4 regions of the Bacillus sp. C28GYM-DRY-1 genome follow, and region 1 is predicted to be linked to each of the others. Evidence: riboswitches for the same ligand, from Rfam matches in the RefSeq annotation. Region 1 holds a riboswitch; each other region holds the start of a gene.

Evidence for each region. A riboswitch is a leader RNA that binds a small molecule or an ion and turns the genes downstream of it on or off. The one in region 1 is predicted to bind S-adenosylmethionine.
Region 2: it holds a riboswitch for S-adenosylmethionine, as region 1 does, so the genes downstream of both, Q3W56_RS00445 (phosphoadenylyl-sulfate reductase) here and Q3W56_RS14710 (5-methyltetrahydropteroyltriglutamate--homocysteine S-methyltransferase) in region 1, are expected to answer to the same signal.
Region 3: it holds a riboswitch for S-adenosylmethionine, as region 1 does, so the genes downstream of both, metK (methionine adenosyltransferase) here and Q3W56_RS14710 (5-methyltetrahydropteroyltriglutamate--homocysteine S-methyltransferase) in region 1, are expected to answer to the same signal.
Region 4: it holds a riboswitch for S-adenosylmethionine, as region 1 does, so the genes downstream of both, Q3W56_RS04110 (bifunctional homocysteine S-methyltransferase/methylenetetrahydrofolate reductase) here and Q3W56_RS14710 (5-methyltetrahydropteroyltriglutamate--homocysteine S-methyltransferase) in region 1, are expected to answer to the same signal.

Annotation. Positions count from the first base shown of each region.
Region 1 covers NZ_JAUMKF010000015.1:55,706-63,592, forward strand. The annotation lists gene Q3W56_RS14680 (sensor histidine kinase) at 1-1,151, shown strand, start outside; gene yxjL (two-component system response regulator YxJL) at 1,138-1,794, shown strand; gene pepT (peptidase T) at 1,844-3,076, shown strand; partial or broken gene Q3W56_RS14695 (hypothetical protein) at 3,583-3,861, shown strand; gene Q3W56_RS14700 (LURP-one-related/scramblase family protein) at 4,034-4,522, shown strand; SAM riboswitch class I at 4,589-4,695, shown strand; gene Q3W56_RS14705 (5-methyltetrahydropteroyltriglutamate--homocysteine S-methyltransferase) at 4,778-5,911, shown strand; SAM riboswitch class I at 5,980-6,086, shown strand; gene Q3W56_RS14710 (5-methyltetrahydropteroyltriglutamate--homocysteine S-methyltransferase) at 6,165-7,301, shown strand; gene Q3W56_RS14715 (3-oxoacid CoA-transferase subunit B) at 7,354-7,887, opposite strand, start outside.
Region 2 covers NZ_JAUMKF010000001.1:87,311-95,197, forward strand. The annotation lists gene pyrK (dihydroorotate oxidase B electron transfer subunit) at 1-579, shown strand, start outside; gene Q3W56_RS00430 (dihydroorotate dehydrogenase) at 579-1,514, shown strand; gene pyrF (orotidine-5'-phosphate decarboxylase) at 1,483-2,202, shown strand; gene pyrE (orotate phosphoribosyltransferase) at 2,199-2,831, shown strand; SAM riboswitch class I at 2,976-3,081, shown strand; gene Q3W56_RS00445 (phosphoadenylyl-sulfate reductase) at 3,246-3,947, shown strand; gene cysP (sulfate permease) at 3,959-5,023, shown strand; gene sat (sulfate adenylyltransferase) at 5,072-6,220, shown strand; gene cysC (adenylyl-sulfate kinase) at 6,233-6,826, shown strand; gene cobA (uroporphyrinogen-III C-methyltransferase) at 6,925-7,698, shown strand; gene sirB (sirohydrochlorin chelatase) at 7,701-7,887, shown strand, end outside.
Region 3 covers NZ_JAUMKF010000009.1:124,933-132,819, reverse strand. The annotation lists gene ytkD (RNA deprotection pyrophosphohydrolase) at 1-300, shown strand, start outside; gene Q3W56_RS10870 (ABC transporter permease) at 327-1,139, opposite strand; gene Q3W56_RS10865 (ABC transporter ATP-binding protein) at 1,114-1,896, opposite strand; gene Q3W56_RS10860 (ABC transporter substrate-binding protein) at 1,909-2,913, opposite strand; gene Q3W56_RS10855 (alpha/beta hydrolase family protein) at 3,063-3,836, shown strand; gene Q3W56_RS10850 (DUF2584 domain-containing protein) at 3,888-4,130, shown strand; gene pckA (phosphoenolpyruvate carboxykinase (ATP)) at 4,169-5,752, opposite strand; SAM riboswitch class I at 5,952-6,089, shown strand; gene metK (methionine adenosyltransferase) at 6,257-7,459, shown strand; gene asnB (asparagine synthase (glutamine-hydrolyzing)) at 7,608-7,887, shown strand, end outside.
Region 4 covers NZ_JAUMKF010000003.1:70,797-78,683, reverse strand. The annotation lists partial or broken gene Q3W56_RS04120 (CvfB family protein) at 1-507, opposite strand, end outside; gene Q3W56_RS04115 (YajQ family cyclic di-GMP-binding protein) at 606-1,097, shown strand; SAM riboswitch class I at 1,205-1,322, shown strand; gene Q3W56_RS04110 (bifunctional homocysteine S-methyltransferase/methylenetetrahydrofolate reductase) at 1,413-3,251, shown strand; gene Q3W56_RS04105 (GNAT family N-acetyltransferase) at 3,342-3,791, shown strand; gene Q3W56_RS04100 (GNAT family N-acetyltransferase) at 3,797-4,654, shown strand; gene Q3W56_RS04095 (MFS transporter) at 4,766-6,034, shown strand; gene Q3W56_RS04090 (mandelate racemase/muconate lactonizing enzyme family protein) at 6,043-7,158, shown strand; gene Q3W56_RS04085 (YitT family protein) at 7,254-7,883, shown strand.

The DNA of each region.
Region 1 (7,887 bases):
GCATACAATTTTTATCTCATCCAACCAAAGCTGACCCCATTTTGTTAGTGTTTGTGTTTGCGGTGTATCTAGCATTCATTTGGATCACTCCCTTTGTAGCATCCGCTGCTGTCAATTTGGGCATATTCTTCGGTCTTTGGCTCCTGACCGTTTTTCTTTGGGCTGTTTCCGGCCAAAACCAGGGAGCCGCCTATTTTTTGATTGTGTTTTTAATGATTTATGCGGCCTTCAGGCTCCCTTCACGGCTTTCCTTTATATTTACAGCATGTTTAATTGGAGGCAATATATTATTACTATCATCACTTGAAGGCAGCTTAAATTCCATCATTGGCAACATCACTATCATGATCGGACTCTACGTCTTTTTCTCCTCCATGCGTTTTAGGCGGGAGGCGAGGAGAGAGGCTGAGCGAAATCATGCTGAATTAGCGAAAATGCATGTGCAGCTGGAGCAGGCACATGCAGAACTTCAAAAAGCGCATGCTGAGCTGCAGGAGGCTTCTGTCCTTTCTTTAAGGTACGCGGTCCTTGAAGAGCGTACAAGAATTGCCCGAGACATTCATGACAGCATCGGGCATGAGCTGACTTCTGTAATTGTTCAGCTTCAATCTCTTCCCTATATCCTGAAAAGCAGCAAGGAGGATTCTGAAAAAGTCATTCAAAATGTACTGGCTATTGCCAGAGAGTGTCTTCAGGAAGTACGGTCTGTCGTTCACCAAATGGGCCGAAGTGAATCGATGGTTAGCCTTACCGCTTTGCGGGGGCTTATCCATCAAGTGGAGGAACGAAGCGGATTGCACGTTTCTTTTGACACTTCCTCCCTATCAGAAGAGTCTTGGCCTCAAAACGTAAGCGAAACGATCTACCGCATCTTGCAAGAAGCGCTGACCAATATCATCCGTCACGCTCACGCTTCCCATGCGGCTGCCGTCATTTCTAACGACGAAACCCACCTCTATGTCACAATCACCGATGACGGACATTTCACCGGCAATCTTACTTGCGGATTTGGAATGACAGGAATGAAAAAGCGCGCTGAAAAAGCAGGTGGTTCCCTTTCTTTCAGCGCCGTACAGCCGAGCGGCTTGCAAATTGAACTGGCATTGCCGCTTACGACAACGAATAAGGAGCAAAAAGATGAACAAAGATAAAATACGCGTCGCACTTGCCGATGATCAGCCGCTTGTGCGTGAAGGCTTCCGCTATGTCATCAACGCACAACCGGATATGGCCGTATCTGGTGAGACAGGCGACGGGCACGGCATTATTGCACTGGCAAAGCAAACAAAACCCAACGTCATCCTGATGGATGTCCAAATGCCACATTGCTCAGGTATCGAAGCGGCCAAAGACATTATGTCCGCCCTTCCGGATACAAAGATCGTCATTCTAACTACCTTTGATACCGAAGAATATGTATTTGAAGGCATTCGAGCGGGCGCAGTCGGCTATCTGCTGAAAGATACGCTTCCAGAAGAATTGATTGACGCCATTCGCGCCGCGGCCAGAGGAGAAGCGATTTTCCGCACAGCGACAGCTGCTAAAATTATCAGTGACACATTTCGCACGAAGCAACAAACTCAAGCCGAAGAACTGGCAGATCCGTTTACAAAAAGAGAGCTCGAGGTTCTTCAGCAAATGGCCTATGGGTTGAGAAATGAAGACATTGGTGAAAAGCTTTTCGTCAGCGAAAGCACTGTGAAAACTCACGTGCACCGCATCCTGCAAAAATGCAATGCCCAAGATCGGACACAGGCAGTCGTTTTTGCGATTCGAAACGGTATTGTGCAATAGAAAACTCGCATCCTGTCATGATAAAATAAGAGAAAGGAGATGATTGGAAATGAAAGAAGAGATTATTGAACGGTTTACTACATATGTAAAAGTCGACACGCAGTCCGACGAATCCGTCGACACCTGCCCTTCCACACCCGGCCAATTGACACTAGGAAACATGCTCGTTGATGAATTGAACTCCATTGGCATGCAGGATGTAGCCATTGATGAAAACGGCTATGTCATGGCGACTCTTCCCTCCAATACTGAAAAAGACGTGCCGACTATCGGCTTTCTCGCTCACGTCGATACTGCCACAGACTTTACCGGCAAAAACGTGAATCCGCAAATCATTGAAAACTACGATGGAAAAGACATTGTGCTTAATGAACAGCTGCAGGTGATCCTGTCGCCTGATCAATTCCCTGAACTGCCCGGCTATAAGGGCCATACTCTCATTACCACAGACGGCACAACCCTTCTCGGCGCAGACAATAAGGCCGGTATCGCCGAAATCATGACAGCCATGGATTACCTTATCAAACACCCTGAAATCAAACATGGTACCATCAAAGTCGCTTTTACGCCTGATGAAGAAATCGGAAGAGGGCCGCACAAATTTGATGTGAAACGATTCAATGCGTCCTTTGCCTACACAGTTGACGGCGGCCCGCTCGGCGAACTAGAATACGAAAGCTTCAATGCAGCTGCCGCAAAAATCACAATCAAAGGCAACAACGTACATCCCGGAACGGCAAAAGGGAAAATGATCAACTCTGCGAAAATCGCAATGAAGCTGAACAGCCTGCTGCCGGCAGACGAAGCGCCTGAATATACAGAAGGGTACGAAGGCTTCTACCACTTGCTGTCGATTCAAGGAGATGTAGAGGAAACAAAACTCCACTACATTATCAGAGACTTTGACAAAGGCAACTTCCAAAGCAGAAAAGAAACAATGAAGCGTGTCGTTGAAGAACTTCAAAACGAATACGGGCAAGATCGGATTCAGCTTGATATGAACGATCAATACTACAATATGAGAGAGAAAATTGAACCTGTGATCGAAATTGTCCACATTGCCAAGCAAGCGATGGAAAACCTCGGCATCGAACCGAAGATTTCTCCAATCCGCGGGGGCACGGACGGATCCCAGCTGTCCTACATGGGACTCCCTACGCCAAACATCTTTACCGGCGGGGAAAACTTTCACGGCAAATTTGAATACATCTCAGCCGATAACATGGTGAAAGCCGTAAATGTCATCGTCGAGATTGTAAAACTGTTTGAAGAACAGGCATAATACCAAGAGCCAGTCCTAAAAAGGACTGGTTTTTTTGTGTAAATATGAAACATTTTGAATACTTCCTCCGTAAAACAAGTATCAACAGTTGAGGAGGAAAAAATGACAAAACATGCTATAGCTGCAAAAAGTCTATTGAAAAAATGGATAAGGAGCAGGCCGCTTAACATACAAAAGAAATCGAGCCCATTTCAAAAAATCAGAAAAATGTTCAAACGCTTCTTCTAATCAATCTTCCAAGTCCACAAAACCACAATCTGCATACCCTCGTACCGCCCAAATGCTCCGAAATTTGGGTTTTTTGTGTTTAATTCCGCAAAATAGGGTATAAACCAAACAAGAAAGAAAACAACAACCTAAAACAGGTAATTTGAATTATTAATTTTTAGGTTAAAAGTAATATAAAAGATTTTATTTTATCGTCGATAGTAACTATAGAACCAATCATCAACCAGAACTAACACCCTGTTGTAAGACTATTTTCAGGTCAACAGGTTAGACTGTTTTTGAGGGGCAGTTATTTATTTTTTATTGATTTAGAATTTTTTGAATACTTTTTGGCTTTTTATCCGTACAATAGATAATACCAAAACTTTTTTTGGGAGGTATGTAAAATGATCCTATTTATTATCATCGCATTATGTGGCTATCTTCTTTTTTCTTTCAGCAAGGACAATCGCCGTAAACCGCAAAAGACAAGCCCTCTGCCAGCAGCTGCACCTCATCACAACAACCTAATCGACCTTGACGCGATCCGCCAAAAACGCCGGATGCATCTTTCCTAATCCTATAATTTAACGAAAAGGCTGCTGAATGATGCAGCCTTTTTCAATTTAGAAACATTTATCACTCAGGAAAACAACCAGCGGGTTTCTGATTACTAGATTTGGAACTTGAAACTTTCTTGCCGCCAGTCCGTAACTTCTTACAAAACAAATCTAAAAGGAGACTTCAGCAATGATCGAATTATTTATGAAACAGAAAATGTTCTCTTTTAAAGATGAATTTCACATTTATGACCGAGATGAACAAGAGGCTTTCAAGGTCGAGGGCCGATTCTTTTCGTTAGGGGACTCGCTACAAATGACAGATTCATCCGGTAAAACACTCGTTTCCATAGAACAAAAAACAATGTCTGTTCTGCCGCGATACAAGATTTCCATTGGCGGGGAAACAGCTTGTGAGGTGGCGAAGAAACTAACGTTTTTCAAACCGAAATTTGAAATTTCCCAGCTCAACTGGGAAATTGACGGCGACTTGTGGAAGGATGAATTTCAACTGACGGACGGGGAGAATGTCCGTATGTCAGTGAGCAAAAAGTGGCTCAGCTGGGGTGATTCCTATCATTTACAGATTGCAAAAGAGGAAGATGTGCTGATCTGTACAGCCATTGCTATCGTGCTTGATATGGTATTATATAACGACGAAGATGAGAGCATTTTCTAAAAAAGTGTTGACAATTGATCAAAAAGTAATAATATTAAGATAATTGAAATTCGAATATGAAGATATACCTTATCAAGAGAGGTGGAGGGACTGGCCCTATGATACCCGGCAACCGCTGTTTCAAACAGAATGGTGCTAAATCCTTTAGAACATTGTGTTCTTGCAGATGAGGCGGAGATTTGATATTCAAGCTCTTCCTTACACAAAGGGAGAGCTTTTTTATGCTCACCCCATTGCAGAAAAGAGGCGAATGACTTGGCTCAACAAACAAATGTTGCAGGACAAATAACAGAAAAACAACGCAAAGCTCCTTTCCGTGCCGATCATGTCGGCAGTTTACTGAGATCTGCTCCAATAAAAGAAGCCCGGCAAAAAAAAGCGGCCGGCGAGATCACTGCAGATCAGCTTCGTGATATCGAAAATCAAGAAATCACCCTCATTGTAGAAAAACAAAAAGAAATCGGTCTCGATGTGGTAACAGATGGGGAATTCCGCCGATCTTGGTGGCATTACGATTTCCTGGAAGGCCTTGACGGTGTGGAAGCGTTCATCCCGGCTGAAGGGATTCAATTCCATCATGCGAAAACAAAAGCACGGAGCATCAAAGTGACGGGTAAACTCGATTTTACGAGCCACCCAGCGCTTGCCGATTATCAATTTTTACATGAGATCGTCGGCGACGCGACACCAAAATTGACGATTCCGAGCCCGAATATGCTGTTTTTCGGTGAAAAGGCGGATAAAGAGATTTATGACGACCAAGAGGAATATTTTCATGATCTGGCCCAAACGTACAAAAAAGCAATTAAAGCCTTCTATGATGCTGGATGCCGCTATCTTCAGCTTGATGATACGTCATGGTCTCTCTTCTTTGAGGAAAAAGGCAGAGAGGTCGTCCGGGCACTTGGCGGTGATCCAGAAACATTGCCTGCCTTATTCGCCAAAACGATTAACGATGCAGTGGCAGACCGCCCTGATGATTTAGCAATCACAATGCACATTTGCCGCGGCAACTTCAAGTCGACTTGGGCGGCATCAGGAGGCTATGACGCTGTAGCGGAAACAATTTTGGACGGCTTGAATCTGGATGGGCTGTTCTTAGAATACGATGATGACCGCTCAGGACATTTTGATCCGCTCCGTTTCGTAAAACGCAAGGATCTGCGCATTGTGCTCGGCTTAATTACATCCAAATACGGCGATCTGGAAAATCCTGAGGATGTGAAGCGCCGCATCAATGAAGCGGCGCGCTTTGTCAGCCTTGACCAGCTGTGCCTCAGCCCGCAGTGCGGTTTCGCCTCTACGGAAGAAGGCAATCTGTTGACAGAAGAGCAGCAATGGGCGAAGCTGCGCCACGTCATCGACATCGCCAACGATGTGTGGAGATAATCTATCATTGACAGAAACAGAAAATGTGTGAATAATAGATACTATCAGAAAATTTCATAAAATGGTTTTCCTTATTAAGAGAGGTGGAGGGACTGGCCCTGCGATACCCGGCAACCGCTGTTTAACAGAATGGTGCTAAATCCTTTAGAGCATTGATTGCTCTTGAAGATAAGGTTGAGATTGTCACACAAGCTCTTCCTTATCCAAAGGATGAGCTTTTTTATATTCGAAATAGAAAGAAGGAATGGACAACATGCCACAACAAACAACACACACAGAACAAAAAGCACGACAAAGAAAAAAGCCGCCGTTTCGCGCGGATCAAGTTGGAAGCCTGCTGAGATCTGAGCCCGTTAAAAAAGCGCGGCTGCAAAAAGCGGCCGGCGAGATTACAGCTGAGCAGCTTCGCCAAATCGAAAACGATGAAATCATCCGCATTGTGGAAAAACAGAAGGAAACCGGCCTGAACGTCGTGACAGACGGGGAATTCCGCAGAGCATGGTGGCATTTTGATTTTCTGGAAAATCTGGATGGGGTTGAGCCGTTTATTCCTGAGCAGGGCATTCAATTCCATAATGTACAGACAAAAGCACGAGGCATTAAAGTCACCGGTGATATCGACTTTTCAACTCATCCAATGCTTGAAGATTACTCATTTCTCCATAGCATTGCCGGTGACGCGACGCCAAAGATGACGATCCCAAGCCCAAATATGCTGTTTTTCCGCGGAAAGCTGGAAAAGGATGCATACAAAAACGACTATCACCTTTTCCAGCACGATGTATCCAAAGCATATAAAAAAGCGATTCAAGCGTTTTATGACAGAGGCTGCCGCTACCTCCAGCTTGATGATACGGCATGGGCTGTTTTCTTATCTGAAAAAGGCTTAAAACAGATCGAGGCGTTCGGAACAACGCCTGACGAGCTTCGCCAGCTGTTTGCGAAATCGATTAACGACGCGATTGCAGACCGTCCTGATGACCTGACGGTAACCATGCATATTTGCCGCGGCAACTTCCAGTCCACTTGGACAGCAGAAGGCGGCTATGACGCAGCAGCCGAAACCATTTTTGACGGCTTGAACCTGGACGGCCTTTTCTTAGAGTATGATGATTCACGCTCAGGCGGATTTGAACCGCTCCGTTATGTAAAGCGCTCTGATCTTCAGCTTGTCCTTGGCTTAGTGACATCTAAATTCGGTAAGCTTGAACATCCGGACGACGTGAAACGCCGTATCGAAGAAGCGTCCCGTTATGTGAGCTTAGACCAGCTTTGTCTCAGCCCTCAATGCGGATTCGCTTCAACTGAGGAAGGCAACAAGCTGACTGAAGAACAGCAATGGGCGAAGCTCCGCCATGTGGTTGAGATCGCTAACGATGTTTGGAAATAAGCAAAGGAAAAACACACTTGATTCCCTGGCGGAGTAAGTGTGTTTTTTCATATCAAGCGTTTGATTCAAGCACCGCCTGGCTGACAGCAAAATCGGCTTCTGTTTTTTCATAAACCTCATCCATTGTGACACCTTCCTGAAGTTCAGTCAGTGTCATGCGGCCGTGATCAAAATCAAACACAGCCAAATCCGTAATCAGCCTGTGAACGACTCTCTGCCCCGTCAGCGGAAGAGAGCATGTCTTTTTCACTTTTGGCTCGCCATGCTTATTGACATGCTCCATGATGACAACGATCCGTTTCGCCCCGTTGACGAGATCCATGGCGCCTCCCATCCCTTTGACCATTTTCCCCGGGATCATCCAATTGGCCAAATCCCCCTGCTCAGAAACCTCCATGCCGCCAAGAATAGCCAAATCGATATGCCCGCCTCTTATCATCGCGAATGACTCAGCGCTGTCAAAATAGGAAGCGCCCGTCACTTCAGTAATTGTTTCCTTTCCTGCATTGATCAAATCCGCGTCTTCCATTCCTTCCACAGGATACGGGCCGATCCCGAGCAAGCCGTTTTCTGACTGAAGCATGAC
Region 2 (7,887 bases), on a different contig from region 1:
GAAGTCACCATCATTTATCGAGTAGATGGGGAAGGAACAAGACTCTTATCGATGAAGCAGCAGGGAGAACCTGTGGATGTTCTCGGACCTTTGGGAAATGGCTTTCCTGTCAATGAAGTCCAACCCGGAAAGACGGCTTTGCTGGTAGGAGGCGGTGTAGGTGTCCCGCCTCTCCAAGAGCTGTCGAAACGCTTGAAAGAAAAAGGGGTAAAGGTCATACACGTGTTAGGGTTCCAATCGGCAAAGGATGTTTTTTATGAAAAAGAGTGCCGACAGTATGGAGACACGTATGTGGCAACAGCTGACGGAAGCTACGGGGAAACCGGGTTTGTCACAGATGTCATAAAACAGAAGAATCTAGAGTTTGATATTCTCCTCAGCTGCGGGCCAACACCGATGCTGAAGGCATTAAAACAGGAATATGCCCATAAAGAAGTTTACCTGTCTATGGAGGAACGAATGGGCTGCGGAATCGGTGCCTGCTTCGCGTGTGTGTGCCATACAAACGAAAGTGAGGCATCCTACGTAAAAGTATGTCTCGACGGACCTGTATTTAAAGCTCAGGAGGTGGCGCTGTAATGCTAGAGGTCAAATTGCCTGGACTTGAATTGAAAAATCCGATCATTCCGGCATCAGGCTGCTTCGGTTTTGGAAAAGAATTTGCGCGTTTTTATGATTTATCTTGTCTCGGAGCCATTATGATCAAAGCTACGACACAGGAACCTCGCTTCGGGAACCCGACGCCTAGAGTAGCTGAGACTGGCGCTGGAATGCTCAATGCGATCGGTCTCCAAAATCCGGGGCTGGAAAGCGTTTTGCAAAATGAGCTGCCGTGGCTTGAACAGTTTGATACGCCGATTATTGCAAATGTTGCAGGCTCTCAAGTCGAGGAGTATGTTGAAGTCGCAGAGCATATCAGCCAAGCGCCTAATGTTCATGCTCTTGAATTGAACATTTCTTGTCCGAATGTGAAAACAGGCGGAATTGCTTTTGGTACGAATCCTGAAATGGCTGCTGATTTGACGAAGGCGGTTAAAAAGGTTTCGGATGTACCCGTTTATGTAAAGCTTTCCCCGAACGTGGCAAGTATCACAGAAATTGCATCTGCGATCGAAGGGGCGGGAGCGGACGGCCTTACAATGATTAACACATTAATCGGCATGAGGCTTGATTTAAAATCAGGAAAACCGATATTAGCGAATAAAACAGGGGGGCTTTCCGGCCCTGCCGTGAAGCCGGTTGCCATTCGCATGGTGTATGAAGTCAGCCAAGCGGTCAATATTCCGATTATCGGGATGGGAGGCGTGCAGACGGCCGAAGATGCACTGGAGTTTCTTCTCGCGGGAGCAAGCGCGGTAGCTGTCGGAACAGCAAACTTTGTGAATCCTTTTGCATGCCCGGACATTATTGAACAGCTCCCTGCTGTTTTACGCCAATACGGCTATGAATCTGTTGAAGAATGCATCGGAAGGAGCTGGAACCATGAAAAACAACCTGCCCATCATCGCGCTTGATTTTGCATCAGCTGAAGAAACACTTGCGTTCTTAGCGCCTTTTCAGCTAGAACCGTTATTTGTAAAGGTTGGGATGGAACTTTTTTATCAAGAAGGACCATCTATAGTTAAACAATTAAAAGAAAGAAATTGCGAGCTGTTTTTAGATTTAAAGCTTCATGACATCCCGACCACTGTAAACAAAGCGATGAAGCGCCTTGCTGGTCTCGGGGTGGACCTCGTCAATGTTCATGCGGCCGGAGGCAAAAAAATGATGCAAGCAGCCCTGGAAGGCTTAGAAGAAGGAACGCCGTCCGGAAAAAAACGCCCGTCACTTATCGCGGTAACCCAGCTGACAAGCACATCTGAACAAATGATGAAGAATGAACTGCTAATCGAAAAGCCTCTGATCGACACGGTTGTGCACTACAGTAAGCTGGCAGAAGAAAGCGGGCTTGATGGAGTGGTCTGCTCTGTTCATGAAGCAAAAGCCATTTACCAATCGGTGTCGCCTTCATTTCTGACTGTCACTCCGGGGATCAGGATGTCTGAGGACGCTGCGAATGACCAAATTCGCGTAGCGACACCTGCAATTGCAAGAGAGAGAGGGTCATCAGCGATTGTGGTAGGACGCTCGATTACAAAAGCGAAAAACCCAGTAAAAGCCTATGAAGCTGTCAGACTCGAATGGGAGGGAATCAAATTATGAAACAAATCATCGCAAAACATCTATTAGACATCCAAGCTGTATGTTTACGCCCGAACGAGCCATTTACATGGGCAAGCGGCATTTTATCGCCAATCTACTGTGACAACCGCCTTACGCTATCTTTCCCAGAGGTCAGAAATGATGTCGCCTCAGGCATCAGCAAGCTTGTCGAAGAGCATTTTCCTGAAGCTGAAATGATTGCTGGAACAGCAACAGCCGGTATTCCTCATGCTGCTCTGGCGGCTGACCGATTGAATCTTCCGATGTGTTATGTGAGAAGCAAGCCGAAAGCGCACGGAAAAGGCAATCAGATTGAGGGAGCTGTTCAAAAGGGGCAAAAAACTGTCGTCATTGAAGACTTAATCTCCACAGGAGGAAGCGTACTTGAAGCTTCGGCAGCTTTACAAGCGGCTGGCAGTGAAGTGCTCGGTGTCGTCTCGATTTTCACGTACGGGCTCCCTAAAGCGCGGGAAGCATTTGCAAAGGCAGAACTGCCATACTACTCTTTAACAGATTATGATACGCTTACAGAGGTCGCGCTTGAAAACGGAAATATTCATTCAGACGATCTGGAAAAGCTGAAAACGTGGAAACAAAATCCCGAGTCAACAGATTGGTTTAAAAAATAACAAATAAATTCCGGTGATGTGCAGAGGCTTTAAAGCCTTGCTGTACTTGAAATCAGGCCACTCGGCCTGTTTTTTTATTAATCCTATAAAAAAAGTCGGGTTGACTTATGTTAGAATTGTGCTAAAATTTACTACAAATCTAAAAACTTATCAAGAGCGGCTGAGGGACTGGACCTATGAAGCCCGGCAACCTGCATAGTTTGTAAGGTGCTACTTCCAGCAAAATGAATTCCATTTTGAAAGATAAGGGCTACATGCTGTTCCTGTCTTTCTTTCCGCCGGATTGGAAGTTTTTTATTTTAAGAGGAAAAAAAGGCTGATTTTGATACAGCAGCCGCGCATCACATTACAATTGGAAAAAGACAACCGGCAGAAAGCTACTGTTTGTTTGTCTCCGAAAGGAGGAAAGAAGAAATGTTAACGTACGATAATTGGGAAGAACCAACGATTACATTTCCGGAAGACGATCCTTATAAAGGAGCGCTGTCAGTTTTAAAGTGGGCATACGGCCATTACGGCAATCAGCTTGTTTATGCCTGCAGTTTCGGAATTGAGGGAATCGTTCTGATTGACTTAATTTATAAAGTGAAAAAAGACGCAGAGATTGTGTTTCTTGATACAGGGCTTCATTTTAAAGAAACCTATGAAACGATTGAACGAGTGAAAGAACGGTATCCAGGTCTTAATATCATCCTGAAAAAACCAGACCTTACCCTTGAGGAGCAAGCCGAAGAACATGGTGACAAACTGTGGGAAAGAGAACCGAATCAGTGCTGCTATCTTAGAAAAGTTGTCCCTTTAAGAGAAGCACTGTCAGGACACCCAGCCTGGCTTTCCGGTCTGCGCCGCGATCAAGGGCCGAGCCGTGCCAATACGAATTTCTTAAACAAAGATGAAAAATTTAAATCAGTAAAAGTATGCCCGCTTATCCATTGGACTTGGAAAGACATTTGGAGATACACTTCCCGGAATGAGCTGGACTACAATCCGCTTCATGACCAAGGATATCCAAGTATTGGCTGCGCGCCTTGCACGGCTCCTGCTTTTACCGCAGAGGATTTACGTTCAGGCAGATGGAATGGTATGGCGAAAACAGAATGCGGACTGCATGAATAAGGAGCTGCAAAATGGAACTAGCCGCTATATTATTTAGCTTGTTTTTCGCGATGAATATTGGTGCAAGCGGCGCTGCAGCTTCGATGGGAGTTGCTTACGGCTCTGGAGCCATCAAAAAGAAAACCTACGCTTTGATCCTATGCGCAGTCGGTGTGCTGGCCGGGGCGGTCATTGGCGGGGGAGAGGTTGTAAAAACCATCAGCTCCGGGATTATTCCCGAGCAGACGATTACACTGACGATTGTTTGTATTATTATTGGAGCCGCTGCGCTGTCGCTCTTTACGGCTAATCTCCTCGGGATTCCTTTGTCGACAAGTGAAGTTACAGTCGGCGCAGTTGTCGGTGTGGGAGTGGCTTACAAAGTATTGTTTGTGAACAACCTGCTGGTCATTGTGTCTTTTTGGGTTTTCGTCCCGCTGTTCGCTTTCGGTTTTACCTATTTTGTATCTAAGCTGTTTCGTTATTTTAAGATTGAAATTACATCTTCTAAAAAGCAAAAAATCCTTGGCATAGTTTTGTTAGGTGCAGGATTTTTTGAAGCATTCTCTGCCGGTATGAACAATGTGGCAAATGCCGTTGGCCCGTTAGTAGCGGCCGGTGTGCTGGATGTAACGAAAGGAACCTTGTACGGGGGAGCTTTTGTTGCTCTTGGCGCGTTGTTACTAGGTCGCCGGGTGTTAGAAACAAACGGGAAGAAAATTACGAGATTCTCAAAAGGAGAAGGCATTCTCCTATCCGGTACAGGAGCCGGACTGGTAATCATCAGTTCTGTATTTGGGATGCCGGTGCCATTGGCGCAAGTCACGTCATCCTCTATTATCGGAATAGGCATGGCAAAAAACGGTCCGAACGTGTTCCATAAACAAGTTGTTCAAACGATGCTGAAGGTATGGATCGTATCGCCGTTTTTATCTTTATCAATTTCTTATCTGCTTGTATCCTTGTTTTTAAAAGCGGATTATTATTCAATCTTTATCATGGTAAGTGTGCTTTTAGCGGCGGGCGGTGCCATCAGCCTGATGAAGGCCATACGTAAAGAGAGACGCTCGGTCCACGAACAAGGCGGGGGAATCTGACCATTAATCTGAGTTATTTTATATGTTAACTAGGAGGAAATCGATATTATGAGCTTAGCACCACACGGAGGAACATTAGTAAACAGAGTAGATGAATCATATGATGTGAGCAGCATTCAAAAAGAAATTGAACTCGATTTGATTTCTTTTGCAGATTTGGAATTAATAGGGATAGGTGCATACAGCCCGATCGAAGGCTTCTTTAATGAAAAAGATTACGTATCTGTTGTCGAAAGCATGCGTCTTTCTTCCGGCGTTGTCTGGTCCCTTCCAATTACGCTTCCGGTTGATGCGCAAAAAGCAGCGGAACTGTCAGTCGGTGAAACGGTAAAGTTAACGTATGAAGGAGAAACATACGGCGTTATCCAAATCGAAGACCTGTACGTGCCTGACAAACAAAAAGAAGCTGTCAATGTGTATAAAACGGATGAGCAGGAGCACCCGGGTGTTAAAAAGCTTTTCAGCCGCGGCAATACATACGTCGGCGGACCAATCACATTGATGAAAAAGGCTTCAAAACAGTTCCCTGAGTTTACGTTTGAACCGGCGGAAACAAGACGCCAGTTTGCGGAAAAAGGCTGGGAAACCATTGTTGGTTTCCAAACAAGAAATCCTGTTCACAGAGCGCATGAATACATTCAAAAAACGGCTCTTGAAACAGTAGACGGCTTGTTCTTAAACCCGCTGGTAGGTGAAACAAAATCTGATGACATCCCAGCTGATGTGCGGATGGAAAGCTACCAAGTGCTTCTTGACAATTATTACCCGAAAGACCGTGTGTTCCTCGGTGTCTTCTTAGCAGCGATGCGTTATGCAGGACCGAGAGAAGCGATTTTCCACGCGCTTGTCAGAAAGAACTACGGCTGCACGCATTTCATTGTCGGCCGAGATCACGCAGGTGTAGGTGACTATTACGGAACGTACGAGGCGCAGGAACTGTTTGACACATTTAAAGCTGAAGAGCTCGGGATTACACCGCTGAAATTCGAGCACAGCTTTTTCTGTGAAAAATGCGGAAATATGGGGACAGCGAAAACGTGCCCTCACGGCAGAGAACACCACGTCATTTTATCAGGAACTAAGGTAAGAGGCATGCTGAGAGACGGTGTGCTCCCGCCTGCAGAATTCAGCCGCGCAGAAGTTGTAGAAGTGTTAATCAGAGGGATGAAGAAAAAAGAAGAAGCAGGCGTATCTTAAGGGGGACTGGCAGTGACAAATCGCGATATCGTATGGCATGAAGCCTCTATTACAAAAGAAGAATACCAGCAAAAAAATAAGCATAAAAGCTCCATTCTCTGGCTGACAGGGTTGAGCGGTTCAGGCAAATCAACTATTGCCAATGCCGCTGCGAGAGAATTGTTTGAGCAGGGCTACCAAGTCATTGTGCTGGACGGGGATAATATCCGTCACGGCTTAAATAAGGATCTTGGTTTTTCTGACGAAGACCGAAAAGAAAATATCCGCAGAATCGGAGAGGTGGCAAAGCTTTTTGTTCAGCAGGGCACCATTGTGATTACTGCTTTTATCTCTCCTTTCCGCGAGGACAGAGAACAGGTTCGCCAGCTTGTAGAAGCAGGCGAATTCAATGAAGTATACATTAAATGCGACCTCGATATTTGTGAACAAAGAGATCCGAAAGGGCTTTATAAAAAAGCAAGAAACGGAGAAATCCCGTTCTTTACAGGAATTGATTCTCCTTATGAGGAGCCGGATGCACCGGAGCTCGTTCTTGATTCAGGACAGTATGACCGTGAAGCGTGCAAAAATCAGCTGATCGAGTTTGTCAAACAAAAATTGAGCTAAATATGATCTGCTGTGTTCTTATCAGATGCCGTAATGCAAGCGAGAACAACATCACAGCAAATGTTCTGGAAGAACTCGAATAGATCGGGGGAAATACGATGGGGAAAGTATATATTGTAGGAGCGGGTCCCGGTGACCCTGATCTGCTCACAATTAAAGCGCTAAAAGCCATTGAAAAAGCTGATGTCATTTTATATGACAGATTAGTCAATAAAGAGATTTTACAATATGCCAAAGAGCAAGCAGACCTGATCTACTGCGGGAAGCTTCCAGATTTTCATACGATGCAGCAGGAAACCATCAATCGATTTCTTGTAAAGTATGCGCAAAAAGGGAAAACCGTTGTCAGACTGAAAGGCGGAGACCCTTTTGTGTTCGGAAGGGGAGGGGAAGAAGCGGAATGTCTCTCTGAAAACGGAATTCCGTTTGAAATCATCCCCGGCATTACGTCAGGAATTGCGGCAGCGGCTTATGCCGGGATTCCTGTTACTCATCGGGATGCGGGCTCTAACGTCGCTTTTGTAACGGGTCATTATAAAAAAGACGAAGATTTTGAGGAAAAGTGGAAAGCGCTGGCTACAGGAATTGATACACTTGTCATCTATATGGGTATCAAAAACGTGCAGCAGATTGAAAGAAAACTTCTTGAAAACGGCCGGGACGGTTCTACGCCGGCAGCCTTTATTCACTGGGGAACAACGGATAAGCAAAAATCTGTTTTTTGTACAGTTGACACTCTTTCAGAAACGGTGATAAAAGAAGACATTAAAAATCCGAGTTTAATTGTCATTGGAAATGTTGTAAATTATCACTATAAGCTGGAATGGTTTGAATCTGAGCTGAAAAAACACGATTTAAGCGAGGCGTTGTAAGAATGAAACAAGCGATTTTATATGTCGGTCACGGCAGCCGGGTAAAAAAGGCGCAGCAAGAAGCCGCAGCCTTTTTGGAAGGATGCAAGGTGCACGTTTCTGCGCCTGTACAAGAAATCAGCTTTTTAGAGCTTCAGGAGCCGACAATTGAGACAGGGTTTGAAGCATGTGTGAAGCAAGGCGCCACTC
Region 3 (7,887 bases), on a different contig from region 1:
TGCGCAGAAGAGGCGGCGCTCCGGGAAGTCAAGGAAGAGACGGGCGCGAGAGTGAAAAGCCTCAAGTACCTCGGACAGTATAAAGTTCTCGGTAAAGAAAAAGTGATTGTGAAGAATATCTATTTTGCAGTTATAGAAAAGCTTGAAAAGCAAGCTGATTACTATGAAACGAAAGGCCCGGTTTTGTTTCATGAGCTTCCGGAGAACCTTTCCCGCAATAAAAAGTTCAGCTTTATTATGAAGGATTCCGTTCTTCCGATCAGTTTGAAAAGACTGAAAGAAGCTGGATGGATTGAATAAAAAAACCGGCATATTTGCCGGTTTTTTTATGCCCTGCCCTTCGTCCATTTCTTTTCCAGCAGCTCTACGCCCTGATACATTAAAGTGGCGAATATGGCGATGATCAGCAGACTTAAGAAGACGAGTGTAAAATTAAAGACTTGGAAACCATAAATAATCATATATCCTAATCCGACCTTAGAAACAAGGAATTCTCCTACAATGACGCCAACCCATGATAAACCGACATTTACTTTTAATGTTGAAATAATAGCGGGAGAGGATGCGGGCAGAATCACTTCTTTAAAAATGACCCATTTTTTTGCGCCGAATGTTTTCATGACTTTTATATAGTTTTCGTCCACTTCCTGGAAAGCAGTGTACACGACGATGGTTGTGATAATAACGCTGATGATGGCCCCCATCGCAATAATGCTGATAAAACTGGGACCGAGCGCGACAATCAGGATCGGGCCGAGAGCCACTTTGGGCATTGCATTCAGAATAACAAGATACGGATCTAAAATCCTGGCAAGCCGGTTGGACCACCATAACAAGGCAGCGAGGCACGTGCCCATAAACGTACCAAGCAAAAAGCCAAGCACCGTTTCAAATAAAGTGACGCCGATGTGGGACAGTAAAGACCCGTCACCGAGCTTCTCCAGCAATAAATGCCATACAGCTGACGGAGAGCTGAAGATCAGCGGATCAATCCAGCCGAGCCTGCTGGAGATTTCCCAACCCGCGAAAAAGAGAATAAATATGGCAAGCTGAAAGGAATGGACATTCCGTTTTTCCTTTTTCTGTTTGAATTGATATTGCTCGTGAAGCAGATCAATCGTTTCTTTGCTGTTTCTCAAGAGAATTCAGCTCCTTCCATATCGTTTGAAACAGCGTCTGGAAGGATGGCTCCTGGCGGGCGTCAAAAGGCAACATCGCGGCCAATTCTTTAGGAATGGTAAAAATCTGATGGATGGTGCCCGGCTGGTTTGAAAATAAAAATATTGTATCGCTCATCGCTATCGCTTCCCCAATATCATGTGTGACAAGCACTGCAGTTTTTTGATACTCCTTTAATGTACGGAATACCAGATTTTCCAGTGCCAGCTTTGTCTGAAAATCAAGCGCGGAAAATGGCTCATCCAGCAAAAGCAGACTTGGATTTGGCGCAAGAGTTCTTGCAAGCGCGGCTCGCTGGCGCATTCCGCCCGACAGCTCCTTCGGATATTTTTTCTCCACATCTATGAGGCCGAACTCCGGCAATAAACCGAGTGCAGCAGCCTTGCTTTCTTCCGTCAGCGTGTCGGCGATTTTTAAACCGAGAAGCACATTTTCCTCGATAGATTTCCAGGGAAATAAGTAATCCTGTTGAAGCATATAGCCAATATTATGTTCTTTTTGATTCGGCTCACGGCCTTCAATCAGAACTCTGCCTTCCGAGGGCTCAATCAGGCCGGCAATAATAGAAAGCAGTGTTGTTTTTCCGCAGCCGCTTGGGCCGAGAAATGAGATGAAATCACCTTTTTCGGCATTGAAATGAATATCCCGTACGGCCGTCGTTTTTTCTTTAACAGAAAAATAAGTATGGGTTACATGGTCGACATGTAAGAAAGACATAGATGGCGCCTCCTATTTTTCCGAGGTGACTTTTTCGGCAATTTGTTTATTTACAAGCTGATTGTATGGAATATGTTTCGGCAATTCTCCCGATTGATCCATAATGGTTTGGAGCAGCTCCCATTCTTTTTCGTTGAGAAGAGGGTCTGGCGAATACGAATGCTGTTTTTTATATCGTTCAATGGATGTTTCAATGACTTCTGGATCGGTATCATCAAATTCATCTTTAATGGCGTCTGTGATTTCTTTCGCCGAGTGTTTTCCCACCCACTGCTGCGCCTTATAGATAGCTCTTGTAAACTTGACGGCTGTGTCTTCATGTTTTTTCAGATAGCTTTGTTTTGCTATAAAAGTCGTGTAAGGAACCTGGCCTGATTGTTCTCCGAACGAAGCCACGATATGGCCGATGCCTTTTTTCTCAAAGAGAGAAGCTTGAGGTTCAAAGAGCTGCACATACTCGCCTGTTCCAGAAGCAAATGCATTGGCGATATTGGCGAAATCTATGTTCTGGATGAGGTCAATATCCTTGTGCGGGTCAATCTTATGGTTGTTCAGAACAAACTCGCCGACCATTTGCGGCATGCCGCCTTTTCTTTGGCCGAGAAACGTTTTTCCTTTTAGCTGATCCCATTCGAACTTTTCAACATCTTCTCTCGCGACGAGAAAGGTTCCGTCTGTCTGAGTCAGCTGGGCGAAATTAATGACAGGATCTTTAGCCCCTTGCGCTTCGACATAAATAGATGTTTCTGCCCCGACAAGTGCGATGTCTGAGCCGTTTGAAAGAAGCGATGTCATGGTTTTGTCGCCGCCCCAGGTCGTATTTACATCGACATCAAGCCCTTCTTCCTTGAAAAATCCTTTAGACTCAGCAACATATAAAGGCGCGTAAAAAATTGAATGGGTCACTTCGGATACTTTGACTTTGGTGAGCGTTTCCTCCTGCTTGCAAGCCGCTAGGGCGATCATCAGAAATATACTGCCGACACAGGCGCAGCCCAGCCTTAACCATTTGTTCACATAGACAACCTCCTTATTTAGCATCAAGTTAATATCCTTTTTTGCTTTACATATCGTATGATGGGTATAAAAATGTGTGAATGCCTAATCAGGTTCTCAGGATGTAATTTTGGAGTAAGGAAAGCATATAATAAAAGGAGGCGGATGCTATGATTGTTGAGAAAAGAAGATTTCCGTCGCCAAGCCAGCATGTGCGTCTGTATACGATCTGCTATCTTTCGAATGGCTTACGGGTAAAGGGGCTTCTGGCTGAACCGGCGGCACCGGGACAATATGACGGATTTTTATATTTGCGTGGCGGGATTAAAAACGTGGGCATGGTTCGGCCGGGCCGAATCATCCAGTTTGCGTCCCAAGGGTTTGTTGTGTTTGCTCCTTTTTACAGAGGAAATCAAGGGGGCGAGGGGAATGAAGACTTTGCAGGAGAAGACAGGGAGGATGCTTTTTCCGCTTTTCACCTGCTTCAGCAACATCCGAATGTCAAGAAGGACAGAATACATATCTTCGGTTTTTCCCGCGGCGGCATTATGGGAATGCTCACTGCGATTGAAATGGGCCGGCATGCTGCTTCATTTGTTTCCTGGGGAGGCGTCAGCGATATGATCCTTACATATGAGGAGCGGCAGGATTTGCGGCGAATGATGAAAAGAGTCATCGGCGGAACACCGAAAAAGGTGCCTGAGGAATACAAATGGAGAACACCGTTTGACCAACTAAACAAAATTCAGGCACCCGTGCTATTAATCCATGGAGAAAAAGACGAAAACGTTTCGATTCAGCATTCCTATTTGCTTGAAGAAAAGCTAAAACAGCTGCATAAGCCAGTGGAGACATGGTACTATAGTACATTCACACATTATTTCCCGCCAAAAGAAAACCGGCGTATCGTGCGGCAGCTCACGCAATGGATGAAAAACCGCTGACGGTGAAATATGTTATGATAAAGCAAAAAGAGAACGAAAGGGGATTTCACGTTGGGAATGCCTGTTGAATTTAATACACTGATTGTGACAAAAGGAAAAGAAGTTCGCATAGATGAAAATATATTCACGTTAGAGAAAGACGGATACCGTGTGTATCCGATGGAGATTCCGATGGATGTGCGCAAAACAAAGTTCGGCGAAAAGTCAGGCACAGCTGAAGTGCAGAAACTTCAATGGGAAGGCGGCCGGACCATTATTACGTACAAGCTGACTTCTTTGCATTCTGTCAATTAAAACAAGCCAAGAGCGTAATTGCTCTTGGCTTTTGCTTTTTAAACGAGAGGGCCGCCTGCCAGTGCAATGGCATCTGTATGCGCGAACTTTTTAAAATTTTCTTTGAATTCATTTGCGAGATAGACAGCCTTTTCTCTGTATTCTTTCTTGTTGCTCCACGTGTTTTCAGGCTGAAGGATTTGATCAGGAACGCCAGGAACATGGACCGGTATATGCAGGCCAAAAATATCGTCAGTCATCGTATCTGTATCCTCTAATTTGCGTTCAATCGCTGCTTTGACCATTGCTCTAGTGTAAGAAAGCTTCATGCGTTCGCCTGTACCGTAGCCGCCGCCGGTCCAGCCGGTATTAACTAAGAAAACGTCTGCACCGTGTTCATCGATTTTTTTGCCGAGCATTTCAGCATAGACGTGAGCAGGAAGCGGCAGGAACGGTGAGCCGAAGCATGTGGAAAACGTCGTCTCAGGAGATGTCACACCGCGTTCGGTTCCGGCTAGCTTGCTCGTATAACCGCTCAAGAAATGATACATCGCCTGCTCCTTCGTCAGTTTGCTGATCGGGGGCAGGACTCCGAATGCATCAGCCGTCAAAAATACAATTGTTGACGGGTGGCCTGCCATGCTTGGTGTCATGATGTTGTCAATCATATGAATCGGGTAAGCCGCACGCGTATTTTCGGTATAGAAGGAATCATCATAATTGGCTTCTCGTGTATCTTCATCAACAACAACATTTTCGAGAACAGCCCCAAAGCGGATCGCGTTAAAGATCTGAGGCTCCTTTTCTTCGCTTAAATGAATGCACTTGGCGTAGCATCCGCCTTCAATATTAAAGACGCCTGTGTCAGACCATCCGTGTTCATCATCGCCGATCAGTTTGCGGTCAGCATCGGCTGAAAGAGTGGTCTTGCCTGTTCCAGACAATCCGAAGAAAAGGGCAACATCGCCTTTTTCACCGACATTGGCAGAGCAATGCATAGATAAAATATCTCTTTCAGGGAGCAGGAAATTCATAATGGAGAAGATGGACTTCTTCATTTCTCCGGCATACTCTGTTCCGCCAATTAAAATCGTCCGTTTTTCGAAAGAAACAATAATAAAGGTTTCGGAATGGGTGCCGTCTGTTTTTGGATCCGCTTTGAACTTCGGAGCAGAAAGAATGGTAAAAGGCTGTTCAACTGTTTTCTTATCATTGCCTTCCGGGCGGATAAACAGCTGTCTGGCAAATAAATTGTGCCATGCGAACTCATTTACGACGGTGATCGGCAGTCTGTATTTTTCATCTGCGCCGGCAAATCCTTCAAAAACAAACAACTCATCTCGCTGTTTCAGATAGCTGACGACTTTCGTGTACAGCCGCTCGAACGCTTCTTCTGAAATCGGCTGATTCACCGTTCCCCAATCGATCTTATTCTTCGTGCTTTCTTCCTCCACGATAAATTTGTCTTTAGGAGAGCGTCCTGTATAAGCGCCTGTTGTCGCCCGAACAGCACCCGTAGAAGTTAACATCCCTTCGTTCCGGGAGAGTACTTTTTCTGTAAGCTGTGCTGCTGATAAATTATGACGCACATTTGGGCTTGTTAATAAGGCTTGTAAATCAGCGGTTAAATCAACTGAGTTCATATATGAAACCTTCCTTTACCGTTTTTTGTGTTTTACTAATTGTGAATTAGTATAACATATATTTTCAAATAGTCTATACTATTTAACGTTTTTTGTGTGTGCGTTTTCCAATGTTTTCCCTCAATACAGGCGCCTATTTCTTCTGAATCATATTGACATTGCAAACCCTTTTACGATAAGATATTTCATTGAGCGGATACTCTTATCCCGAGCTGGCGGAGGGACAGGCCCTATGAAGCCCAGCAACCGGTTTCTCTGTTATTTATTATGTGAACTGTGTGAGACAACCAAGGTGCTAACCTGTTGCAAGGTTGTATGATTCCTTGAGCGATAAGAGTGAAAGGCACAAAGACCAAACCCTTTCCTCGATGGAAAAGGTTTTTTTATTTCATAAATATGCCAATTAACATTCTCTAATATAACGTTACATTGTATAAGAGGGAGCGAGTTCCGTATCATATATACAAGGTCTTTCGGGAGGCCTTGTGCAGGAGGAAGCAAATCATGAGTGAAAATCGTCGTTTATTTACATCAGAATCTGTTACGGAGGGGCATCCGGATAAAATCTGTGACCAGATTTCTGACAGCATTTTAGATGAAATACTAAAGAAAGACCCTAACGCGCGTGTTGCTTGTGAAACGTCTGTGACAACTGGATTGGTTCTTGTCAGCGGAGAGATCACAACATCTACGTATGTTGACATTCCGAAAACGGTTCGTCAAACCATTAAAGAAATCGGATACACACGTGCGAAATACGGATTTGATGCGGAAACTTGTGCAGTTTTAACATCAATTGACGAGCAGTCTGCCGATATCGCGATGGGTGTAGACCAGGCGCTTGAAGCCCGTGAAGGCACAATGAGCGACGAAGAAATTGAAGCGATTGGTGCGGGTGACCAAGGTTTAATGTTCGGTTACGCGTGCAACGAAACGAAAGAGCTTATGCCTCTTCCAATTTCACTTGCTCATAAATTGGCCCGCCGCCTGAGTGAAGTCCGTAAAGAAGATATTCTTCCGTACCTTCGTCCTGACGGCAAAACACAGGTAACGGTTGAGTATGATGAAAATAACAAACCTATCCGCATTGATGCGATTGTTATTTCAACTCAGCATCACCCTGAAATTACGCTTGAGCAAATCCAGCGCAACATTAAAGAACATGTGATCAATCCGGTTGTTCCTGAAGAGCTGATTGATGAAGAAACAAAATATTTCATCAACCCTACGGGACGTTTCGTTATCGGAGGCCCTCAAGGGGATGCGGGACTTACAGGACGCAAAATCATTGTTGATACGTACGGCGGCTATGCACGCCACGGCGGAGGCGCGTTCTCTGGTAAGGATGCAACGAAGGTAGACCGTTCTGCAGCTTATGCAGCGAGATACGTTGCGAAAAACATCGTTGCGGCTGAGCTTGCTGATTCCTGCGAAGTACAGCTTGCTTACGCGATTGGTGTTGCACAACCTGTATCAATCTCAATCAACACATTCGGTTCCGGAAAAGCTTCTGAGGAAAAACTGATTGAAGTTGTCCGCAATAACTTTGATTTACGACCTGCCGGCATTATCAAAATGCTTGATTTACGCCGTCCGATCTACAAACAAACTGCTGCGTACGGCCACTTTGGACGCCACGATGTTGATCTTCCGTGGGAACGTACAGACAAGGCGGAGCAGCTGCGTAAAGAAGCGTTAGGAGAATAATTTTATAGCCGCTTACTGGTTAAGCGGCTTTCCCTTTTTTATGTTGTATTCATGTTTATTTTTTTACATAACCGTGAAACCAAATACTATTCCCAGCGTCTATAAATAGGGGTTCAATGATGACAATTTTAATTATGGAGGCAATACTATGTGTGGATTTGTCGGGGTTTTTAACAAGCATCCGTTAGCTCAAACCGCTGATCAAGAAGAACTAATCAAACAAATGAACCAAATGATCGTTCACCGCGGTCCTGACAGTGATGGATATTTCCATGATGAGCACGTTGGATTCGGATTCAGACGGCTCAGCATTATTGATGTAGAAAATGGCGGACAGCCTTTATCATATGAAGATGAAACATATTGGATTATCTTTAACGGAGAAATCTATAACTATATTGAACTGAGAGAAGAACTTGAAGCAAAGG
Region 4 (7,887 bases), on a different contig from region 1:
TCTTTATTCATCAGATCTTCTGAAGCGTCGGTAAACAGTTCGCTTATAATATCCTCCGGTGCTGGTTTGGCAAACATGCGCCCCCGATTCGTCACTTTCAGCATACAGTAGAGCTTGTCGCCTTTTTGCGGCCAGACATCCTCGTATGGCGGCAAATGCTCAGTTGCAACAAGCGCATCCTTGGATAAGCCGACATCAACGAAAACGCCCATATCTTCCACTTTATCCACCACTTCGACCCAGCCGTACTCATCAGCGCTGATGACCGGAATTTTCATCGTGGCCGCAAGTCTTTCCTGCTGGTCGACATATATAAAGACCTCTACCTCATCCCTGTCTTCGATATCCTCAGTTATTTCACTGTTATGTAAGAGAATCGTATCTTCTCCGTCGGTTAAAAAGTAACCGAAGTCAGTTTGGTGATCTATACTCAAGGTTAATTGCTGCCCTGGTCTCATGCTATCGTCCTTCCTGTTCCGCTTATTTTTATGCGGATTCTGTTAACATTTTTTCCAATCATCACAAATTGATTCTTTGTTCTGTTGGAAGTTTCTCTTTATTCTACTATAATCGACACATAAGTTAAATGTTATGGAGGTTTTCATATGGCAAAAGAAAGTTCATTCGATATTGTATCCCAGGTGGAATTGCCAGAAGTGCAAAATGCGATTCAAATTGCGCTGAAAGAAATCAGCACACGCTATGACTTTAAAGGAAGCAAAAGCGACATTTCGTTAGATAAAGAGGAGCTTGTTCTCGTTTCTGATGACGAATTTAAATTAAGCCAGCTCAAAGATGTGCTGGTCAGTAAATTGATTAAACGAAACGTGCCGACAAAAAATATTGATTACGGCAAGGTTGAAAGCGCGTCAGGCGGAACGGTGCGCCAGCGTGCAAAGCTTGTACAAGGCATTGACAAGGACAACGCCAAAAAAATCAATACCATCATCAAAAACTCCGGACTGAAAGTAAAGTCTCAAGTGCAGGATGATCAAGTGCGTGTCACCGGAAAAAACAAGGATGACCTGCAGCAGATTATCACAGCAGTACGGGGCGCAGATCTGCCAATTGATGTTCAATTTATAAATTTCAGATAAATTTTCTGAATCCTATTGATTATTGTCTTTATTTTCGGTAAATTTGGAGAAAGGGAAAACGCCAGGCATCTTTTGGCAGCTCCTGAACATGTAAAATTTCATATCCGTTCTTATCAAGAGAAGCAGAGGGACTGGCCCGACGAAGCTTCAGCAACCGGTGTAATGGCGATCAGCCATGACCAAGGTGCTAAATCCAGCAAGCTCGAACAGCTTGGAAGATAAGAAGAGACAAAATCACCGACAAAGTCTTCTTCTTAAGAGGACTTTTTTTATTTCTCTTTTTTCCTTGCTGAATGTGAATAAAGGAGGCAGACAATGGGACTTTTAGAAGATTTGCAAAAACAGGTGTTAATCGGCGACGGCGCCATGGGGACGCTCCTCTACTCCTACGGCATTGACAGATGCTTTGAGGAGCTCAACATTTCAAAGCCGGAGGAAATTCAGCGCATACATAAAGCGTACGTTGAGGCTGGAGCCAACATCATTCAAACGAATACGTACGGGGCCAATTATATTAAATTATCCAGACACGGGCTTGAGGATGACATCAAAAAAATGAATCAGGAGGCGGTAAAAATCGCGCGGGCTTCAGCAGGCGATGCGTACGTGCTGGGGACGATGGGCGGCATCCGCACCTTTAATAAAAATGCGTACAGCCTTGACGAAATCAAACGCAGCTTTCGCGAGCAGCTGTACCTGCTGCTGCATGAGGAGCCGGATGGGCTGCTGTTAGAAACGTATTATGATTTGGAAGAAGCCCGTGAAGTGCTGAAAATCGCGCGCAAAGAGACTGACCTTCCGATTATGCTTAATGTCTCCATGCATGAGCAAGGTGTACTGCAGGACGGAACACCGCTTTCTGAAGCATTGCGATCGATTGCGGATCTCGGGGCTGATATCGCCGGCATTAACTGCCGGCTCGGCCCTTATCACATGATTGAAGCGCTTAGCGAAGTGCCGATTTTTGATGATGTGTTCTTATCAGTTTATCCGAACAGCAGTCTCCCCTCACTTGAAGAAGGCCGGCTCGTCTATGAAACAGATGACACGTATTTTCAAAACAGCGCGTCAGAATTCCGCAAGCAAGGCGCACGGATTATCGGCGGCTGCTGCGGCACCACGCCGAATCACATCCGGGCGATGGCGGAAGCGATTGGCGGGCTTGCTCCGATTACAGAAAAAGAAGTCAAAACCAGGCCTAAGGAATTCATTTCTGTTCAGGATGAGCGCACAGAACCGGGCCTGAATGAGATCGCAGCGGTAAAACGCTCCATTATCGTAGAGCTGGATCCGCCGAAAAAATTGAGCTTTGACAAATTTCTGTCCGCCGCTGCTGAATTAAAAGAAGCGGGAATCGACGCCCTGACCCTTGCCGACAATTCCCTGGCTACTCCGCGGATCAGCAATGTTGCCTGCGGCACCCTTGTGAAGCAACAGCTCGATATGCGCTCCCTTGTCCATATTACGTGCCGTGACCGAAACATTATCGGCTTGCAGTCACATTTAATGGGCCTTGATACGTTAGGGCTGAATGACGTGCTGGCCATTACGGGCGACCCTTCTAAGATCGGGGATTTTCCGGGTGCAACGTCTGTGTATGATTTAACATCCTTTGATTTAATCAGGCTGATCAAACAGTTTAATGAAGGACTGTCCCTGTCTGGAAAACCGCTTGGCAAGAAAACGAATTTCTCGGTCGCCGCCGCATTTAATCCTAACGTCCGCCATCTAGATAAAGCGGTACAACGGCTGGAGAAAAAAATAGATTGCGGCGCAGATTATTTTGTTTCACAGCCTGTCTATTCTGAGCAGCAGCTTGTCGATATCCATAACGAAACAAAGCATCTGAAGACGCCGATCTATATCGGCATTATGCCACTCACAAGCAGCCGAAATGCTGAATTCATCCACAATGAAATTCCGGGGATTAAACTATCTGACTCTATTCGTGAAAAAATGGCCCTCGCCGGCGAGGATAAAGAGAAACAAAAAGCGGAAGGCCTTGCGATTGCGCGCTCCCTGCTGGATACGGCATGCGAGCTGTTTAACGGCATCTACCTGATTACGCCTTTTCTCAGATCTGACTTAACCGCCGAGCTCACTTCGTACATTCAGCAAAAAGATGAGCAGCGCCAAAATATCTATTTGCATTAATACTTAGAAGACTGCCTAAGCCAAATGGGCGGTCTTTTCCAACGTAATTCGTGTTACGATAAAGAAAATGAGATTATGAGGAGGAACATCATGCTCGAAGTTAAAACCATTTCTGCGGAAGATACATACGACATCCGGCACCGCATCCTGCGTCCCCATCAATCCATCGAACAATGCAAATATGAACAGGATCATGCGGAAGGCGCCTTTCATCTCGGCGTGTTTTATGAAGGAATCCTGATCAGCATCGCTTCTTTTTCCCCTCAAAATCAGCAATTATTAACGGAATCCCCTGCATATCGGCTGAGAGGCATGGCGACGCTTGAAGGATATCGCGAGCAAAAAGCCGGAAGCACACTGATCAAATATGCGGAGCAAAAACTGGCAGACAGAAACGTACAGGCGGTCTGGTGCAATGCAAGACAACATGTCAAAGGCTACTATGCAAAGCTTGGCTGGGAGGAACTTGGCGAACCGTTCGAGATTCCCGGCATTGGCACTCATGTTGTCATGTACAAAACATTCGGAACAAGCAGATGACGTGTTTGAAGGTAATAGATGAGCTAATTGAGCTTCATGAACAACATACCCCCGGACTATTGCGGCTTTGCAGGCAAGCCGGGTGGCCTGATTATGGCGAACAAGAGCTGGCACTGCTTGTCCAGCAAGGGCGCTTTTTCGGTTATCAAAACATCCGCGGTGAGATCATCTCCTGTATCGGCTTATTTTTGTTTGGCCGTCTTGCTTCTATCGGCTTCGTCATCGTCGACAAGGACTACAAACGGCTCGGTCTCGGACGGCGGATGGTAAACGCGTGTATCAGCAAAACGGATGAAAGCACCGCCATCAGGCTTTGCGCCACAAAAGAAGGTTTGCCGCTTTATGAAAAAGCTGGTTATCATCAAGCAGGTTCAGTCCGAAAATACAGTTGTCACGGTTTTCAACCGATTGAAAAGCGAGATCATCTTGTGGCTGAACTGACAGCCTTTAGAGAACAAGACTTTCAAGAATTAGCCGCGGCCGATCTCGCTGCCTTTGGCGGAGATCGAACAAACCTTTTGCAGCAGCTTATTTACACTTCAGAGGAATGCGTCATCGCCCGAAACAATGAGGGACACCTGATTGGCTACGGCCTATCTGTACAGACACCTGCCAATCTGAAATTCGGCCCCATCATCGCCCCATCACCAGACGTGGCTGCACAATTCATCAATAGGCTGGCCGCCGGCAAACAAGGTCCGATGCGCATCGATATCCCGGGTGAACACACATCTTTGCATGAGAGGCTGATGGAGATGGGATTTCATGCAGACGATGAGCCTCCGCTTATGCTTTATCGGAAAAAGAAGCTTTCTATCAAAAATGGACACTTATATGCGTTGATTTCACAGGCTCTCGGTTAATCCTCTTTTTTCCCGAACAGGTATTTTCTGTTCGGTTTTTTGCTGTCTAAACGTTGAATAAACGAAGCTATCAGGGACATTCTAAGCAGAAGAAAAGGAGTGTGCTCTGAGATGGAATCTTCAAAACAAAATAACGGAATGACGATTGTTGCAATTGGTTCAATCCCTTTAATATTAACACTTGGAAACTCAATGCTTATTCCGATATTGCCAAAAATGAAATCTGAACTTCATTTATCACAATTTCAAGTCAGTCTCGTGATCACAGTATTTTCCTTAATTGCGGCGTTTGCCATTCCGATTGTCGGTTATCTCGCTGACAGATTCTCAAGAAAAGTCATCATTATCCCTTGCTTATTTTTGTATGGAGCCGGCGGGTTGTTAGCCGGGTTTGCGGCAGGTTTTTTTGACAATGCGTACCCTTGGATCATGGCAGGACGGGCGCTTCAGGGAATCGGGGCAGCCGGGACCGGCCCGATCGCCATGGCACTGTCAGGGGATCTGTTTAAAGGCGCCCAGGAAAGCAAGGTGCTCGGCCTCGTTGAAGCTTCAAACGGCATGGGGAAAGTGCTTTCGCCAATCATCGGCTCGCTTATCGCCCTGCTTGTCTGGTACGGCGCGTTTTTTGCCTTCCCGGTATTTTGTATCATTTCGATCGTGCTGACTTGGATTTTTATTAAAGAAAAGAAAAAGGAAAAAGAACCGCCCCCGATCGGAAAATATGCGAAAGGGCTGTTAAGTGTTTTTAAGCATGAAGGCAGATGGCTGTTTACCGCTTATTTAGCCGGGGCAACCTGCCTGTTTACTTTATTCGGCATCCTGTTTTATCTATCAGATGTCTTGGAAAAAACATATGATACCGACGGCGTCAAAAAAGGCTTGATTTTGGCGATTCCTCTTTTGGTCATGTGTGTAACGTCTTATACAACCGGAAGCAAAATAGGCCAAAAGCAATCGTTAATGAAAAAGCTGATCGTACTCGGATTAGCGTTCATGACCGTGTCTTACGCAACACTGTCATTCATTGAGAACCTGGTCTTTTTTATCAGTGTTCTCGTGCTGAGCAGTATCGGTTCAGGCCTTGTTCTTCCTTGTGTGAACAGCTTTATTACCGGAGCTGTCGGGAAAGAAAGACGAGGATTTGTGACCTCGCTCTACGGATCGGTTCGTTTCTTAGGGGTGGCCATCGGGCCACCGATTTTCGGCCGCCTGATGGAATGGTCAAGACCCGGCATGTTTTTAAGCATTGCGGGATTGACGCTTGTTGTCGGCATTCTCGTAATTTTGCTGATCCATGTGAATCAAAACAAAGAAGAATCAAAAGAAAAAGAAGATCCTAAAATGGCAGGCAATCGGCTTCAGACGACTGAGGAAAGGTAGCATCAAATTTGAAAATCGAACGGGTTGAGACTTTTCCGCTTTTGCATCGGTTAGAAGAGCCGTACGGTGACGCAAACGGGTTTAAACAATATCGAACTTGCTATCTCATCAGAATTGTCACAGAAAGCGGGATTGACGGCTGGGGAGAATGCGTTGATTGGCTTCCGGCTCTCCATATCGGTTTCACCAAACGAATCATTCCCTTTCTTTTAGGAAAACAGGCCGATAGCCGCCTGCCACTAGTGCGCACGATTCAAAAATGGCATCAGCGCGCGGCCTCCGCTGTAAGCATGGCCCTGACAGAAATTGCGGCTAAAGCTGCGGATTGTTCTATTTGCGAACTATGGGGCGGGCGGTACAGAGAAGAGATCCCTGTATACGCCTCATTCCAATCGTATTCAGACCTGCCGCAATGGATCAGCCGTTCGGTCTCTAACGTTGAAACCCAGTTAAAAAAGGGCTTTAAGCAAGTCAAAGTCAAAATCGGCGGGGCTTCATTCGAGGAAGATGTCCGGCACATCAGTGCGCTGCAGCATACGGCAGGCAACTCCATTGCGTTGATTCTGGACGCAAATCAAAGCTACGATGCAGCAACAGCTATGAAATGGGAACGCTATTTCTCAACATGGACGAATATCGGATGGTTCGAGGAGCCTTTGCCCTTTAATCAGACGCAGGATTACGCTTTGCTGCGCAGCCGTTTATCTGTTCCTGTTGCCGGTGGAGAAAATATGAAAAGCGCGGCGAAATTTGCTTCGCTCCTTTCACAGCGCTGCTTGGATATCATTCAGCCAGATGTTATGCATATCAACGGGATCGATGAGTTTCGGGACTGCCTCCAGCTCGCGCGTTATTTCGGCGTCAGAGCGTCCGCACATGCATATGACGGATCGCTTTCACGGCTCTATGCTTTATTTTCGCAAGCCTGCCTGCCTCCATGGTCTAAAATGGAAAATGATCAAATTGAACCGATTGAGTGGGACGTCATGGAGAATCCTTTTACAAATCTCGTCAGCCTTCAGCCTTCAAAAGGAATGGTCCACATCCCGAAAGGAAAAGGCATTGGAACAGAAATCAATATGGAGATCATTCATCGCTACGAGTGGGATGGTTCAGCATATTAAGCTGGGCCATTTCTATATTTGCATACATAAATGATGGACAGCCTCATAAAATGGAAACAGCGGACAAGTCTTTTCATAAAGGAGCAAATGACTTAATGGCTGAACTGCTGATGAAAGCAAAACTCACGTTTATGATTGTCGTAGGCGGCGTATTACAGGGACTCGGCATGTCCTTGTTTTTATTTCCACATGATATTCCGACAGGCGGGGCAGCAGGTATTGCGGTGCTGCTGCATTATCTGTTTCAAATCCCACATGGCTTTTCAGTGTGGGCAGTGAATGTTTCGATGCTTTTTACTGCTTTAAAATGGCTGGAGATGAGAACATTTACCGGCACCCTTGCTTCGATTACCGTTACCTCTGTCTCGGTACTGATATTCGATTTTGTTTTTACGGATATCACATCCAACCTGTGGCTTGATTTGGCAAGCGGCGCTGTGTTATTGGGACTTGGCATCGGACTTTTATACAAATACAAAATTTCGAACGGAGGATTCGGAGCCCTTGCTCTGATGATTTCCATCTATCGCGGCGGGAATCCCGGGACGATCCTCCTTATCATGAATGGCATCATTTTTATGGTCACCGCGTCTATTATTGACTGGGGCATCGTCATTCAAGCCCTGATATGCCAAGTCATATCGACAAGAGTCATCGACTTCATCTATAACATCCGCCTGACTTCACTTCCCTATCTCACGCCTATGTACCGCCATAAAAAATAATAGG